DNA from 3 places in the Streptomyces sirii genome. Region 1 is predicted to be linked to each of the others. Evidence: riboswitches for the same ligand, from Rfam matches in the RefSeq annotation. Region 1 holds a riboswitch; each other region holds the start of a gene.

What was found. Region 1 has a riboswitch for thiamine pyrophosphate ahead of thiO (glycine oxidase ThiO). Riboswitches for the same ligand answer to the same signal wherever they lie in the genome.
Region 2: linked by a shared signal. The riboswitch ahead of thiC (phosphomethylpyrimidine synthase ThiC) and the one ahead of thiO (glycine oxidase ThiO) in region 1 are both predicted to bind thiamine pyrophosphate.
Region 3: linked by a shared signal. The riboswitch ahead of WAB15_RS29325 (thiamine ABC transporter substrate binding subunit) and the one ahead of thiO (glycine oxidase ThiO) in region 1 are both predicted to bind thiamine pyrophosphate.

The regions. Positions count from the first base shown of each region.
Region 1 covers NZ_CP147982.1:2,624,562-2,629,767, forward strand. Annotated here, with positions in the region: gene thiE (thiamine phosphate synthase) at 50-706, opposite strand; gene WAB15_RS11890 (Rv2175c family DNA-binding protein) at 816-1,181, opposite strand; gene WAB15_RS11895 (NAD(P)/FAD-dependent oxidoreductase) at 1,272-2,513, opposite strand; TPP riboswitch at 2,737-2,849, shown strand; gene thiO (glycine oxidase ThiO) at 2,847-4,070, shown strand; gene thiS (sulfur carrier protein ThiS) at 4,067-4,282, shown strand; gene WAB15_RS11910 (thiazole synthase) at 4,394-5,134, shown strand.
Region 2 covers NZ_CP147982.1:4,775,254-4,780,459, reverse strand. Annotated here, with positions in the region: gene WAB15_RS21455 (hypothetical protein) at 1-289, opposite strand, end outside; gene WAB15_RS21450 (hypothetical protein) at 286-819, opposite strand; gene thiC (phosphomethylpyrimidine synthase ThiC) at 1,045-2,826, opposite strand; TPP riboswitch at 2,820-2,976, opposite strand; gene WAB15_RS21440 (YibE/F family protein) at 3,024-4,433, shown strand; gene WAB15_RS21435 (SsgA family sporulation/cell division regulator) at 4,535-4,957, opposite strand; gene WAB15_RS21430 (IclR family transcriptional regulator) at 5,062-5,206, opposite strand, start outside.
Region 3 covers NZ_CP147982.1:6,476,098-6,481,303, reverse strand. Annotated here, with positions in the region: gene WAB15_RS29330 (ABC transporter permease) at 1-1,236, opposite strand, end outside; gene WAB15_RS29325 (thiamine ABC transporter substrate binding subunit) at 1,212-2,282, opposite strand; TPP riboswitch at 2,388-2,508, opposite strand; gene rlmN (23S rRNA (adenine(2503)-C(2))-methyltransferase RlmN) at 2,542-3,648, opposite strand; gene WAB15_RS29315 (TetR/AcrR family transcriptional regulator) at 3,689-4,312, opposite strand; gene WAB15_RS29310 (hypothetical protein) at 4,382-4,609, shown strand; gene WAB15_RS29305 (hypothetical protein) at 4,606-4,863, shown strand; gene WAB15_RS29300 (phosphatidate cytidylyltransferase) at 5,047-5,206, opposite strand, start outside.

The sequences.
Region 1 (5,206 bases):
CCGAGCGTCAGCGGGTGCCGTCCCCGGCCGTCGCCCAGGGGGTGTGTCCCTAGGCCCGGTCGTCCCACTCGCGCACCCGCTTGGCCAGCGCGGCGGCCGCAGCTCCCGGGTCGTCGGCCTCCGTGACGGCGCGGACCACCACGACCCGGCGGGCGCCCGCCTGGAGCACCTCGTCCAGATTGCCGGCGTCGATCCCGCCGATCGCGAACCAGGGGCGCTGCGCAGCGCGCTCCGCGGTGTAGCGGACCAGATCGAGGCCGGGGGCGTGGCGGCCCGGCTTCGTGGGCGTCGGCCAGCACGGGCCCGTGCAGAAGTAGTCCACCCCGGGCTCGGCGATCGCGGCGTCCACCTCGGCCTCGGCATGGGTGGAGCGGCCTATGAGGACGTCCGCGCCGAGGATGGCGCGGGCGGCCGGGACCGGCAGATCGCCCTGCCCGAGGTGCAGCACATCGCTGCCGATCGCATGGGCGACGTCCGCGCGGTCGTTGACCGCGAGCAGCTTGCCGTGCCGGCGACAGGCGTCCGCGAAGACCTCCAGGTGGCGGAGCTCCTCGCCGGCCTCCATGCCCTTGTCGCGCAGCTGGACGATGTCGACGCCGGAGGAGAGCACCGCGTCCAGGAACCGGGGAAGGTCTCCCTGGGTCCTGCGGGCGTCCGTGCAGAGGTAGAGCCGGGCGTCGGACAGGGCCTGTCGTGCGGTGCTCATCGGGCGGCTTCCCCCCAGGTCGGGGGTGTACGGACCGGACCTTCCGGTCCGTACACCCCGTAGATGTGGTTACGGATGCTGATGCGGTCGCTGACGAGCGCCGGGCGCGTCAGACGGCGAGCGCCTGGGCCCGGCGCTTCACCTCCGTGCCGCGATTCTCGCGCAGCGCCTGCGCCGGGGTTCCGGGGAGGGTCTCATCCGCGGTGAACAGCCACTCCAGCATCTCCTCGTCGGTGAAGCCGTCGTCCTTGAGGAGCGTGAGCGTGCCGACGAGGCCCTTGACCACCTTGTCGTCCTGGATGAAATCGGCGGGTACCTGCAGCACCCTGTTCTCGCCGCGGCGCACCGCGATCAGCTGGCCCTCCTTGACCAGCTGCCGGACACGGGTCACCTCGACGCCGAGCTTTTCGGCGATGTCGGGGAGGGTGAGCCAGGCGGGGACGAGTCCATCGATGTTTGCGTCAATCTCGGTCACAGGACAAGCCTGCCACCTCGCACTGACAGTCGGTAGCCGGGCATCGCCATCAGGGGCCTCCGGCACACCGGAGGGTGACGACACGCCTGTCTACTGAGCCGCGGCCTTCAGCGGTACGGCGGCGTTCGCGGCCCGGTCCCGGTCGAGGGTCACGCCCCGCTCGATGAGCTTGCGCCCTTGGGCGAGGTCCCTCGGCCGCCCCACGGCCAGCAGCGCCACGAGCCGTCCGCCCCGCAGCCAGATCACCGACCAGGCGGCCTGCGCCGGATCGCCGCGCCAGACCAGCTCGTCGGCGTCCCCGTGATGGCCCGCGTACTGCACGAACCGGCCGAACTGCTCGGACCAGAAGTACGGCACGGGGTCGTAGACCAGCCCCTCCGCCTCCCCGCGGGCGATGTTCTCGGCGACCGTACGGGGGCCCTGGAGGGCGTTGTCCCAGTGGTGGACCAGCAGCCGGCTGCCGTATCGGGCCGACGGGAAGGAGGCGCAGTCGCCGACCGCGTACACATCGGGCGCGGAGGTGCGCAGCCGGTCGTCGGCGAGCACGGAGCCGTCCTCGGAGGACACCTCGACGCCGGAGCCGGCCAGCCAGGCGGTGGCGGGCCGGGCCCCGATGCCGACGACCACGGCGTCGGCGGGCAGCGTGGCGCCGTCCGCGAGGGTGACCATGCCGGCGGTGACGGCCGCGACCCGGGCGCCGGTGCGCAGCTCGGCGCCCGCGTCCGCGTACCAGCCGGCCATATGGGCGGCGACCTCGGCGGGCAGCGCACCGGCCAGCGGGCGGTCGGCGGCCTCGACGACCGTGACCGCGCAGCCCGCCTCGCGCGCCGCGGTGGCGAACTCGGCGCCGATCCAGCCCGCCCCGACGACCACGATCTCGTGCTGGGCGGCGAGCACCGGCCGCAGCCGCTCGGCGTCGTCGAGGGTGCGCAGCAGATGGACACCGGGCAGGCCCTCGCTGCCGGGCAGCGTGATCGGTTCGGCGCCGGTCGCGATCACCGCGTAGTCGTAGCGAACCGGGCCCCGCACCGTCTCGATCCGGTGGGCGTCGGGCACCAGGGCGGTGACTCGGCGGTCGAGGTGGAGCTCGATGTCGAGCGCGGCGAAGTCCACGTCGAAGGCGGAGCCGTCGGCCTTGCCCAGCAGCACCGCCTTGGACAGCGGGGGACGGTCGTAAGGCTGGTGGGGCTCGTCACCGAGCAGCGTGATCGCACCGCGCCACCCCTGTTCGCGCAGGGCGACCGCGGTCTGCACGCCCGCGATTCCGGCGCCGACGATCACGACGCGCGGCGTGTGGTCAGAAGGCTGGGAGGATTTGCTCTGCTCGCTCACCCAATCACTCTAGGACGGTGTGCGACGCCGCTCGCAGCACCGCGCGACGAGATCTCTGACACAGCGTCATGCCCGCGCCCCGGGGGCCGCGCCCCGGCCCGCGGGCTCCGGGGGCGGGACGGGCACGCACGCACCACCGGTGCCCCTCCCCCGACGGCCGAGGCCCCCGCGTACACCGACCGTTCCCTTACCCCGCCTCGCGCCCCGTATTAGGGTGACGGCTACACGCACTCGCGGGAGCCCGGACGCACCGGGCTGAGAGGGAGGCTGGCCGGCCTCCGACCGTACGAACCTGATCCGGGTCATGCCGGCGAAGGGAGGGGCTGGACGCCCATGCATCCATCTGCCACACCATCGAAACCAGTCACCGGGCACCCTGATGTGCTCGTCATCGGGGGCGGCATCATCGGCCTGGTCACCGCCTGGCGGGCGGCCGGCCGGGGGCTGACCGTCACGGTGGCCGACCCGGCGCCCGATGGCGGCGCGGCCCACGTCGCGGCCGGGATGCTGGCCGCGGTCACCGAGCTCCACTACGGCGAGCAGACCCTGCTGGCCCTCAATCTCGCCTCGGCGCGGCGCTACCCGCGCTTCACCGAGGAGCTGGAGGAGGCGGCCGGGACCTCGATCGGCTACCGGCGGTGCGGCACCCTGGCCGTCGCGCTGGACGCCGACGACCGCGCCCACCTGCGCGAACTGCACGCCCTGCAGATCCGCTCGGGCCTGGACTCACAGTGGCTCACGGGCCGCGAGTGCCGCCGCCTGGAGCCGATGCTGGCCCCCGGCGTACGCGGCGGCCTGCGGGTCGACGGCGACCACCAGGTCGATCCGCGGCGGCTGGCGAGCGCCCTGCTCGTGGCCTGCGAACGGGCCGGGGTGGTCCTCCACCGGAGCCGGGTCGAGCGACTGACCGTCGACCGCGGCCGCGCCTCGGGCGCCGAACTCGCCGACGGCACACGGCTGTCCGCCGGTCAGACCGTGCTCGCGACGGGCAGCCGCAGCGGTCGCCTGGCCGGGGTCCCCGACGAGGTGCTGCCGCCGGTGCGGCCGGTCAAGGGGCAGGTGCTGCGGCTGCGGCTGCCGGACGTGCCCGCCGGGTCCCCGGCCTTCCTCTCGCGCACCGTACGGGCCGTCGTCCGCGGCAACCCCCTCTACCTGGTGCCGCGGGAGAACGGCGAGCTGGTCGTCGGCGCCACCATGGAGGAGCTGGGCTGGGACACCACCGTCACCGCGGGCGGCGTCTACGAGCTGCTGCGGGACGCCCACGAGCTGGTCCCCGGCATCACCGAGCTGCCGCTGGTGGAGAGCAGCGCCGGGCTGCGCCCCACCTCCCCCGACAACGCGCCACTCCTCGGGCCGACCGCGCTGCCCGGCCTCCACCTGGCCACCGGCCACTTCCGCAACGGGGTGCTGCTGACGCCGGTCACCGGTGACGTGATGGCCGAGGTGCTGGCCACCGGGGACCTCCCCGACGAGGCCCGTCCCTTCACTCCCGCGCGCTTCTCCCCCGCCGCCCCGGGGACCGCGCGCACCCGCCTGCTGGAGGAGCAGCCCGTATGAGCAGCGCCAGTGTGTCCGTGTCGGTCAACGGCGAGGCCCGCGAGATCCCCGGCGGACTCACCCTCGACCGGCTCGTCGCGACCCTGTCCGCGGCGCCCACGGGGGTGGCCGCGGCCGTCAACGAAGTCGTGGTGCCGCGCACCCAGTGGCCCACCACCCCGCTCGCCGAAGGCGACCGCGTCGAGGTGCTCACCGCGGTCCAGGGAGGCTGATCCGCAGACATGACCGATACCGCAGTGTCCCGAGGGGCGGCCCCCGCCCCGACCGCCACCGGACCCGACCCCCTCACCATCGCCGGCACCACCTTCGGATCCCGCCTGATCATGGGAACCGGCGGGGCGCCCAGCCTCGACGTCCTGGAGCGCGCGCTGCTCGCCTCCGGTACGGAGCTGACGACGGTCGCCATGCGGCGGCTGGACCCGACCGTGCAGGGCTCGGTGCTGTCCGTACTGGAACGGCACGACATTCGGGTGCTGCCCAATACGGCGGGCTGCTTCACGGCGGGCGAGGCCGTGCTCACCGCCCGGCTCGCCCGAGAGGCGCTCGGCACCGACTGGGTCAAGCTGGAGGTCGTCGCCGACGAGCGCACCCTGCTGCCCGATCCGATAGAGCTGCTGGACGCCGCCGAGACCCTGGTGGACGACGGTTTCACCGTGCTGCCCTATACGAACGACGATCCGGTGCTGGCCCGCAAACTGGAGGAGGTGGGCTGCGCCGCGATCATGCCACTGGGCTCACCGATCGGCTCCGGCCTGGGCATCCGCAACCCGCACAACTTCCAGCTGATCACCGAACGGGCCGGCGTCCCGGTGATCCTGGACGCGGGCGCGGGCACCGCCTCGGATGCCGCCCTCGCCATGGAGCTGGGCTGCGCGGCGGTGATGCTGGCCTCCGCGGTGACCCGCGCGCAGGAGCCGGAACTGATGGCCGAGGCGATGCGCCACGCGGTGACCTCGGGCCGGCTGGCCTATAGGGCGGGCCGGATCCCCCGCCGGCACTTCGCCCTGGCGTCCTCCCCTACGGGGGGCGTCGCGGAACTGGATCCGGAACGGCCGGCGTTCTAGCCTGTCCGCTGCGCTTGGCTGGCTTCCCACGTTGTCGGCTGTCCCGCCGTGGTGGTTGTTCGCCGTTGCGCC
Region 2 (5,206 bases), 2.2 Mb from region 1:
GCAAGGAGCCGAACGCCTCGAGAACGTCGCCGTCCAGGCCCGACAGCCGGCCGGCGAGACGCTCCTGCATGCCCTCCAACGACAGCGTCTGGTTGGCACCCTCAAGCCGCTGGAACAGGAACTGACACGTCCCACACCAGGGGGAGAGCTGGAACGCAGGCTCTCCATCGAGCACGAGCAGCCTGCGCCCCGGCCCGGGCCCCCACTTCCGAGGCTCCATCTCGAACCGCAACCTCGCCCCGGTCCCGGGGACCCCGAGCCTGCACGGTTCACCGACCATGTTCATCACGCCACGACCGTACGAGCCCCACCACCCCACTCCAAACCGGCTTCAGAGCGAGCCGACCGGCGGCTTCCTGAGTAGCCGAACAGGCCACCGGCGCCGATCTGCGAATAGCCGACGCTTACGAGCCCGACGGCTCCGGATACCACCACGCTCATCGCGACGCCTTTAGGGTGCGGAATCCCCCGCCATGCCTTCTGTCGGGTCAGCGTCCACAGCGCCCAGATCACCCAGAGCGCCAAGCCGACCCACAGCAAGAGAAAAGGGGTGTAGTCCCCGCCCTGGAACTGAACGATCAGGAACGCCAGATTGGTGACCGTTACGGTGCCAACCCCCAAGAGGACCGCCACACCCGAGTACCGCAGTGCCCTTTTCCCCCAGTAGTCACACAGCGCCAGGACCGCGACCATTTCCACCAGCGCCGCAGCGATGAAGACGACCCCCACGATGCGCCCGCCGTACGCCAGGGCGCCGAACGCGTCCTTCGCACCCACGTGGAACAACACCGCGGCGGACGCGAGAAGTCCCAGAGCCATCCCCACGCCCGCAGCACGTCGTCGCCACGGGCGATCGGGCCAACACGTGCGATCCGCCAACCAGTTGACGCATACAGGATCGTCGAGATCGATGTCCGCAGGCAGCCCTGCCCGGCGTAGAAGTCTTCGCACGCCGCGCGGCGACCAGACCGGTGTTGACCTTTCAGCGCACCGGTAACGGCGGGGCCCCGACTGGGCCTCCGCCGTTACTCGCAGACGCGGCAGTCAGTCCGCCAGCGGCAGATACACGCGGTTGCCCGCAGCCGCGAACTCCTTGGACTTCTCCAGCATTCCCGCCTCGACCTCCTCCGGCGTCGCGTCCGCGTCGCCGCCGAACTGCTCGGTGATGCTTCTGCTGATCTTCATCGAGCAGAACTTCGGGCCGCACATCGAGCAGAAGTGAGCCGTCTTCGCCGGCTCCGCGGGCAGCGTCGCGTCGTGGAACGCGCGTGCCGTGTCCGGATCGAGGGCCAGGTTGAACTGGTCCTCCCAGCGGAACTCGAAGCGGGCGTCGGAGAGCGCGTCATCCCATTCCTGGGCTCCCGGGTGGCCCTTGGCCAGGTCCGCCGCATGGGCCGCGATCTTGTACGTGATGACGCCGGTCTTGACGTCGTCGCGGTCGGGCAGGCCCAGGTGCTCCTTGGGCGTGACGTAGCAGAGCATCGCGGTGCCCCACCAGGCGATCATCGCCGCGCCGATGCCGGACGTGATGTGGTCGTAGGCGGGCGCGATGTCGGTGGTCAGCGGGCCGAGCGTGTAGAACGGCGCCTCTTCGCAGATTTCCTGCTGGAGGTCGATGTTCTCCTTGATCTTGTGCATCGGGACATGGCCCGGGCCCTCGATCATGGTCTGCACACCGTGCCGCTTGGCGATGGTGTTCAGCTCGCCGAGCGTCCGCAGCTCGGCGAACTGCGCCTCGTCGTTGGCGTCCGCGATCGAGCCGGGGCGCAGCCCGTCACCCAGCGAGTAGGTGACGTCGTACGAGGCGAGGATCTCGCAGAGCTCCTCGAAGTGCGTGTACAGGAACGACTCCTGATGGTGCGCGAGGCACCAGGCGGCCATGATCGAGCCGCCTCGGGAGACGATGCCGGTCTTGCGGCGGGCGGTGAGCGGGACGTAGCGGAGCAGCACACCGGCGTGCACCGTCATGTAGTCGACGCCCTGCTCGGCCTGCTCGATGACGGTGTCCTTGTAGATCTCCCAGGTCAGCTCCTCGGCCTTGCCGTCGACCTTCTCCAGCGCCTGGTACAGGGGGACGGTGCCGATCGGGACGGGGGAGTTGCGCAGCACCCACTCGCGGGTGGTGTGGATGTTGCGTCCGGTGGACAGATCCATGACCGTGTCGGCGCCCCAGCGGGTCGCCCAGGTCATCTTCTCCACCTCCTCCTCGATGGAGGAGGTGACCGCCGAGTTGCCGATGTTGGCGTTCACCTTCACCAGGAAGTTCTTGCCGATGATCATCGGCTCGATCTCCGGGTGGTTGACGTTGGACGGCAGTACGGCACGGCCGGCCGCGATCTCGTCCCGCACGAACTCGGGCGTGACGTTCTCGCGGAGGGCGACGTACTCCATCTCCGCGGTGATCTCGCCGCGCCGGGCGTATGCGAGCTGGGTGACCGCGGCGCCGTTGCGGCCACGGCGCGGCTGGCGCGGGCGACCGGGGAAGACCGCGTCCAGGTTCTTGAGGCCACCGCGCGGTGAGGTGTGCTTGAGGCCGTCGTCCTCCGGCCGCATAGGGCGGCCCGCGTACTCCTCGGTGTCGCCGCGCGCGATGACCCAGTTCTCCCGCAGCGGCGCGAGGCCACGACGGACATCGGTTTCGATGTTGGGGTCGGTGTACGGCCCGGACGTGTCGTAGAGCGTCACGTGCTTGCCGTTGGTGAGGTGCACCCGCCGGACCGGGACCCGAAGATCCGGGCGCGATCCGGAGACATAGCCCTTGTGCCAGCCGATCTGCGGCTCACTGCCGGCACCGTTTTCGGGCGTGCGTGCATCCTGCAAGGTCATGAGACCCAACTCCCTACGCCGGCATTACCCGGTAACAGGTTCGGCGGTCGACGCAGCGGCTTCCGTCCATCGACGTTTCACGTGAAACATCACTGGGACGAAGGTCAGCGCCCTCTCAGCCCGGTGCTCCGAGCTCCCGCGATTGCAAAGGTGGCACCACGGTAGCGGCCGACGTAGCGGGGTGAACAGGGGGCCCCATGAGTTGTTGCAATGATCTGCGGGTGAGCCCTCACGAACCCCACCACCATCCGGCCGCGCACTCGCACAGTCATGGCCACGGCCCTGCCGCACCCGTCTCGCGGCATCTGCGCAAGGTCATCGCTGCGGTGCTGATCCCGTTCGCCACCGCGGTCGCGGTCGGCCTGGTCGTGCTCTGGCCGGGCGGCGCCCCGGGGCACAAACCGTCCGGCGTCGGTTTCGACCAGCCCACCGAGCGGGCCAGAGTGATCAAGGTGGTGGAGGTGAACTGCGCGGATGTCCATGCCGAGCAGGGGCCTCAGCCACCGTCGCAGACGGGACAGCCACCAGCCGGGGGAGCGGCATCGGACAAACCCTGCCAGCAGGCGACCATCAAGGTCACCACGGGCGAGAACACCGGGCGCACCTTCCAGACGGTGGTGACGCCGGACGCCCTGCGGCACTACACCACCGGGCAGGACGTGGTGGTGTCGTACTCCCCCAAGGCGCCCCGGGAACTGCAGTACTCGGTCACCGATGTCGACCGGTCTCTGCCGATGTGGGTGCTGGCAGGGATCTTCGCCGTCGCCGTCGTGGTCGTCGGCCGGCTGCGCGGAGTACTCGCGCTGGTCGCACTGGCGGCCAGCTTCGTCGTGCTGACGCTGTTCATCCTCCCGGCGATCCTGCAGGGCTCCAATCCGCTGGTGGTGGCCGTGGTGGGGGGCTCCGCGATCATGCTGATCGCCCTCTACCTGTGCCATGGGTTGACCGCCCGTACCTCCGTGGCCGTACTCGGCACCCTCGCCTCGCTGCTGCTGATCGGGCTGCTCGGTTCGGTATTCATCGGCTGGGCGCTGCTGACGGGCAATACGGACGACACGACCGGGCTGGTGCACGGGCTCTACCCGAACATCGAGATCCGCGGTCTGCTCCTGGCGGGGATCATCATCGGGTCGCTGGGTGTGCTCGACGATGTGACGGTGACCCAGACCGCAGCGGTGTGGGAGCTGAAGGAGGCGGACCCGACGGCGGGCCGGCGCAAGCTCTACAGCGCGGCGATGCGGATCGGCCGCGATCACATCGCGTCCGTCGTCAACACCCTCGTCCTGGCCTACGCGGGTGCCGCGCTGCCGCTGCTTTTGCTGTTCTCGATTGCACAGAGCAGCGTCGGTACGGTCACCACGAGCGAGGTGGTGGCGGAAGAGATCGTCCGCACGCTGGTCGGCAGCATCGGCCTGGTCGCCTCGGTCCCGCTCACGACACTTCTGGCGGCGCTCGTTGTCTCGGCGGACCGCACGAGCGACGGCACCCGGGGCGCGCCAGGGACAGCGGCTTCGCGGGCGGTGAGTTCGGCTGCAGGGGGTGCCGACGCTGCGTCGCGCGGCCGGTCGGGACGACGCGGAGGGCATGGCAGGCGACGCAAGCGGTAGCGGTATAGGCATGCCGCGCACGAGCCCAGGAGGGCGCACGGGCAAGTGAATTGACCGGCGGGCCCGGTGTGGCGCCGGTGCGGACGGGGGCGGGGCCGGGGTCAGCCGGCGGGCGCCTCCGTGAGGATCCGGTCCAGCACGGCCTCCAACGTGTCGCAGACCTCTTCCTTGCCGAGCGGCACGAGCCGGTCCGTACGGTCCAGGAAGGCGACCAGCGGCGCCGCGCTCACCCGGAACAGGGCGCGCTCGGCGCCTACTTGGAGGCTGATGAAGACGTCGCTGAGATGCTCGGGCGAGGCCGGTTCGATCCGCACATCGCCCTCACCGGACGGCCGGCTCAGGCCGTCCAGCAGCAGCTCACGCCCGAAGGCCCAGGTGACGGGCGCATCACCGGGCAGGTCGAAGGTGAGGCGGACGGCGTAGGGATCGGCGCTGTCGAAGTCCAGCTCCACCGGAATCCGGAACGCGAGCTCATCGGAGACGACGAAGCTCATGATCACTTCTGCCTGAACTGTGTCGGTCATCAACCACTGCCCCGCACTTGATCGGAGATGGCCGGGAAACATCCCCCGTAGCCCTATTGCCGCCATCGTCGGCCACGTGCAGGCAGATCACAAGGAGTGAGTTTTCAGATACTGATAGAGAAGGCGAGTGTCGTTAGTGTCGCCTCCGCCATTTTTCGTAGTCGATCCGTAACGGACCGCAATCGGTGCAGTTCGTTGGCGGGAAGTGACACGGCCAACGACGCGGCGACCGCGCCGACCTGGATGGGG
Region 3 (5,206 bases), 3.9 Mb from region 1:
CATCAGCAGCGCGTCGAAACCGCGGACGAACCTGCTTGCCATGGGGATCCGCCCGGACGGGCCCCGGCTCAGCCCCGGGAGGGTCAGCGCGGCGGCCGCCAGCCCGCCCACCACCAGGGCGATGCCGGTGGCGGCCGCCCCGTAGGCGAGGGAGTTCCACAGGGCCTCCAAGGGGGCGACGACGAAGGTGCCGTCACCGGCCCCGGCGGAGCGCAGCGACTCGTAGAAGACCGCTCCGTAGCCGTCGGGCCCGGCGAACGACCGCTCCACGAGCACGACCAGCGGGGTGATCAGCAGGACGGCGATGACCAGGAGCGTCGCCCACAGCAGCGCCCACTGGCCGCGACCGCGCGGCCGGTGCGCGGTCTGCGAGGCGGCGACGAGCCGGAGGGTGGACTCCCTGCGGCGCACGGTCCAGGCGTGCAGCGCCAGCACTCCCAGCACCGCCGCGAACTGGATCATGGTGAGGACGGCGGCGGTCGGCAGGTCCAGGAAGTCCGCGGTCTGCCGGTAGATCTCCACCTCCAGCGTCGAGAAGGTGGGGCCGCCGAGAATCTGCACCACCCCGAAGGAGGTGAAGGTGAAGAGAAAGACCATCAGGGCGGCGGCCGCGACGGCCGGTCCCAGCGCGGGCAGCGTCACCCGCCGCCAGGCCGCGAACCGTCCGGCCCCCAGCACCCGCGCCGCCTCTTCCTGGCGCGGATCGAGCTGCCCCCAGAGCCCGCCGACGGTCCGGACGACCACGGCGTAGTTGAAGAAGACGTGCGCCAGCAGAATCGCCCAGACCGAGCTGTCCAGGCGCAGCCCCCACAGGTCGTCCAGCAGCCCGCCCCGCCCGACCAGCGCCAGGAATGCCGAGCCGACGACGACGGTCGGCAGCACGAACGGCACCGCCACCACCGCCCGCAGCAACCGCTTGCCGGGGAAGTCGAAGCGCGCGAAGACATACGCGCCGGGCAGCGCGATCAGCAGCGTCAGCCCGGTCGAGGCGGCCGCCTGCCAGAGGGTGAACCACAGCACGTGCACGACATCCGGGTCGCTCAGCACGGCCCCGAACCGGCCCAGCTGCCACTGCCCGCCGTCCTTGAGTCCGCGCCCGACGATCGCCACGACCGGGTAGGCGAAGAACAGCGCGAAGAAGGCGAGCGGCACGGCCATCAGGCCGAGCCGCACCGCCGTTCCCCGCGCGGGCCGTCTGCTCCGGGCGCCGGCTACTTCAGAACGAGTGAGGACCACTGCTTGATCCACTGTTCGCGGTTCTCGGCGATCGCGTCCGGGGCCAGCGTCGCCGGCTTGTCGATCTTCGCACCGTACGTCGTGAACAGCTCCGGCAGCTTGGCGTCCTTGCGCGCCGGGTTGACGAACATCTGCAGCGGCACGTCCTCCTGGAACTTCTTGCTCAGCAGGAAGTCCAGCAGCGCCTTGCCGCCCTTCTCGTTCTTCGCGCCCTTGAGGAGGCCGCCGAACTCGATCTGGCGGAAGCAGGTGCCGGTCGCGACGCCGGTCGGTGCCTGCTTGGGCGCCGGCTTCTTGCCGAGCACCTCGACGGGCGGGCTGGAGGCGTAGGAGACCACCAGCGGCTTGTCGCCCTTGCCCTTGCCGGCCCCGGAGCCCGAGAACCGCTCGTTGTAGGCCTGCTCCCAGCCGTCGACGACCTCGACGTCGTTCGCCTTGAGCTTCTTCCAGTAGTCCTGCCAGCCGTCCTTGCCGTAGGTGGCGACGGTGGCGAGCTGGAAGGCGAGCCCCGGGGAGGAGGTCGCGGCGTTCTCGGTGACGAGCAGCCCCTTGTACCGGGGCTTGAGCAGATCGTCGAAGGTCTTCGGCGGCGCGATCTTGTGCTGGTCGAAGTAGGCCCGGTCGTAGTTGACGCAGATGTCGCCGTAGTCGAGCGGGGTGACGCGGTGCTTGCCCTTGTCGAGCTGCAGCGCGGCCGGGACGCTGTCCAGCCCCTTGGCCTCGTACGGGCTGAAGAGGTCCGCGTTCAGACCGCGCGAGAGCAGGGTGTTGTCGATGCCGAAGAACACATCGCCCTGGGGATTGTCCTTGGAGAGGATCGCCTGGTTGACGGCCTTGCCGGCGTCGCCGCCCTTGAGGAGCGTGACCTTGTAGCCGCTCTCCTTCTCGAAGGCGTCGAGCAGGGGCTTGGGGAACGAGTCGTGGCTGACGAGCGTGACGGTCTTGGCGTCCGCGCCGTCACCGTCCGAGGTGCCGCACGCGGCGAGCGCGGTCATGCCGAGTGCGGCGGCGAGCGCGCTCGCGGTGATCCTTCTGGTGGTGCTCACTGATTTCCTCCTGGCTGGCCAGGAAGAGACGCGGCCCCGCCCGGTGTCCGCGGCTCACGGCGTCCGAAGACGCACGAAAGGGAACATCCGGGCAGGGCGCAACAGCATGAGTGACGACCGAACTTCCTACCCGGAATGACCCGGGCGAGGTTCAAGGGTCTGCGGGCGCCGTAGGACTACGACGCTTCCGCACTCTCAGCGCTGTGGCGCTCCCCTGTCGGAATGTGCATTTGTTCGACGACACCGTACCAGCGGGCGTTCAGCGCTCCGAGGCCGCGAGCTGCCCGCAGGCCCCGTCGATCTCCTGACCGCGGGTGTCGCGGACGGTCACCGGCACGCCGTGCGCCTCGATGGCCTGGACGAACGCCCGCTCGTCCTCGGGGCGCGAGGCGGTCCACTTCGAGCCGGGCGTCGGGTTCAGCGGAATCAGGTTCACATGGACCCGCTTGCCCTTGAGCAGCCGTCCCAGCAGGTCACCGCGCCAGGCCTGGTCGTTGATGTCCCGGATCAGGGCGTACTCGATCGAGATCCGCCGCCCGGACTTCTCCGCGTACTCCCAGGCCGCGTCCAGCACCTCACGCACCTTCCAGCGCGTGTTGACGGGGACGAGCGTGTCGCGCAGCTCGTCGTCCGGCGCGTGCAGCGACACCGCGAGCCGGCACTTGAAGCCCTCGTCGGCGAACCGCAGCATCGCCGGGACCAGACCGACCGTGGAGACCGTGATCCCGCGCTGGGACAGGCCCAGGCCGTCCGGCTCGGGGTCGGTCAGCCGCCGGATGGCGCCGACCACCCGGTTGTAGTTGGCGAGCGGCTCCCCCATCCCCATGAAGACGATGTTGGACAGCCGCGCCGGTCCGCCCGGCACCTCGCCGTCGCGCAGCGCGCGCATCCCGTCCACGATCTGGTGCACGATCTCGGCGGTGGACAGGTTGCGGTCCAGCCCCGCCTGCCCCGTGGCGCAGAACGGGCAGTTCATACCGCAACCGGCCTGCGAGGAGATGCACATGGTGACCCGGTCCGGGTAGCGCATCAGCACCGACTCGACGAGCGTGCCGTCGTGCAGCTTCCACAGGGTCTTGCGGGTGGTGTCGTTGTCGCACGAGATGTGCCGCACGACGTTCATCAGGTCCGGCAGCAGCTCGCTCGCCAACTTCTCGCGCGCCGCCGCCGGGATGTCGGTCCACTGCGCCGGGTCGTGCGCGTAACGGGCGAAGTAGTGCTGCGACAGCTGCTTGGCGCGAAAAGGCTTCTCACCGATCGCGGCCACCGCTTCACGGCGCTCGACGGGACTGAGATCGGCAAGGTGCCGAGGAGGCTTCTTGGCCCCGCGCGGCGCGACGAAAGTGAGTTCTCCGGGTGCAGGCATGGTGGGTCCAGTGTCGCAGATCGTCCAGGTGGGCCAGGCACTAGCCGGTGTGGGACAGGTCCTGCAGGTGAGCGGCCAGTACCTGGCGGCACCGCTGCGCGCCCAGGATGTCGGGGTGGTGTACGGCGCTGAGGGAGAGGCCGTCCAGGAGGGACGCCAGGCGCTCGGTCTCGAGGTCGACGTCGCATCCGGGGCGCAGGGTGCCGGACTCGTCGAGCCGGGTGAGGACGCGGTGCGTCAGCCTTCTGGTGCCGGCGGCGGCCTGGTGCGCGAGTTCCTGGAAGGCCGGATGGGTGCGGGCCGCGGCGTTGAAGTCGAGGAAGACGGTGACCTCCGCGCGGCGGCGTTCGTCGAGCGGCAGCAGCTCGGCCAGGAGGTCGGTCACCAGGCGGAGCCGTTCCGCACGCGGGTACCGACTCAGATCCCCGATGCGCTCGACATGCTGGAGCAGCCGTTCGGAGAGCGCGCCGAGCATCGACTGCATCGCGAAGTCCATCAGCTCCTGCTGGCTGGCGAAGTAGTGGCGCACCGAACCGATGTTGAGTGCGGCCTCGTCGGCGACGGCGCGCAGCGAGGTGCGCTGCAGGCCGTCCCGTACGACGACTCGGTACAGGGCGGCGACGACCTCGCGGCGGCGGGCGTCCGGATCCACGACCTTCGGCATGGAGCCTTTATATCACGCGCATGATATATTGTTTTTTATCACAAGCCTGATATAAAAACGGGAGGACTCATGGAGCGGTACCTCGACCTCATGCTCATCAGGTTCGGCATCCTCGCGGGCGGCCTGGTGATGCTGGCCCTGGTGGTCTTCGCCGTGGCCGTGGCGCTGAAGCGCAGGGGCCGGCTCGATCAGGCCCGCCGGTACGCGGACCCCGCCCTGCGCGCGGCACTGCGGGCCGCCGCCCGCCGCCTGGAGGACGGCCCCGCCCGCCCCCGGCAGCGGGACGGCCGGCGATGAACGGCCTCGCCCTCGACGCGTCCTCTCTCGCCCACCATCTGCTGATGGACTACGTGGCCAAGTTCCTCATCGTCATCGTGGCGCTGATCGTCCTGGCGGTCGGGATGACGGTGATCTGGCGGCGGGCGGGCCGCGGCGCGGAACGGCGGGACGGCGGCCACGGGGGACGGATGGCCGCGCGGGAGGAACCGAGCCGTGGCGGTGACGCGTCGAGCCACGGCGGTGCGGGGCGCCGGGAGCGCCGGGAGCCATGAGGGGCGGGCCCACCGGGGCCCCCGACCCCCAAGGCGGCCGCCCGCCTTCGCCCGGCGGCTCCCCTCTCCGTACCACCCAGCCGACACCCGACGCCCAACACCCAAAAGCCCCCCACCAGCGGTATTCCACTGGTAGGGGGCCTCTGTGTCACCCGCGGGGCCGGACGGCCCGAGGCGTCGGGGTCAGCCCGACCCCACGAAGACCACGAACAGCAGCCAGACGACCGGGGCGGTCGGCAGCAGCGAGTCGAGACGGTCCATGATGCCGCCGTGACCGGGGAGCAGGGTGCCCATGTCCTTGATGCCCAGGTCCCGCTTGATCATGGATTCGCCGAGGTCGCCG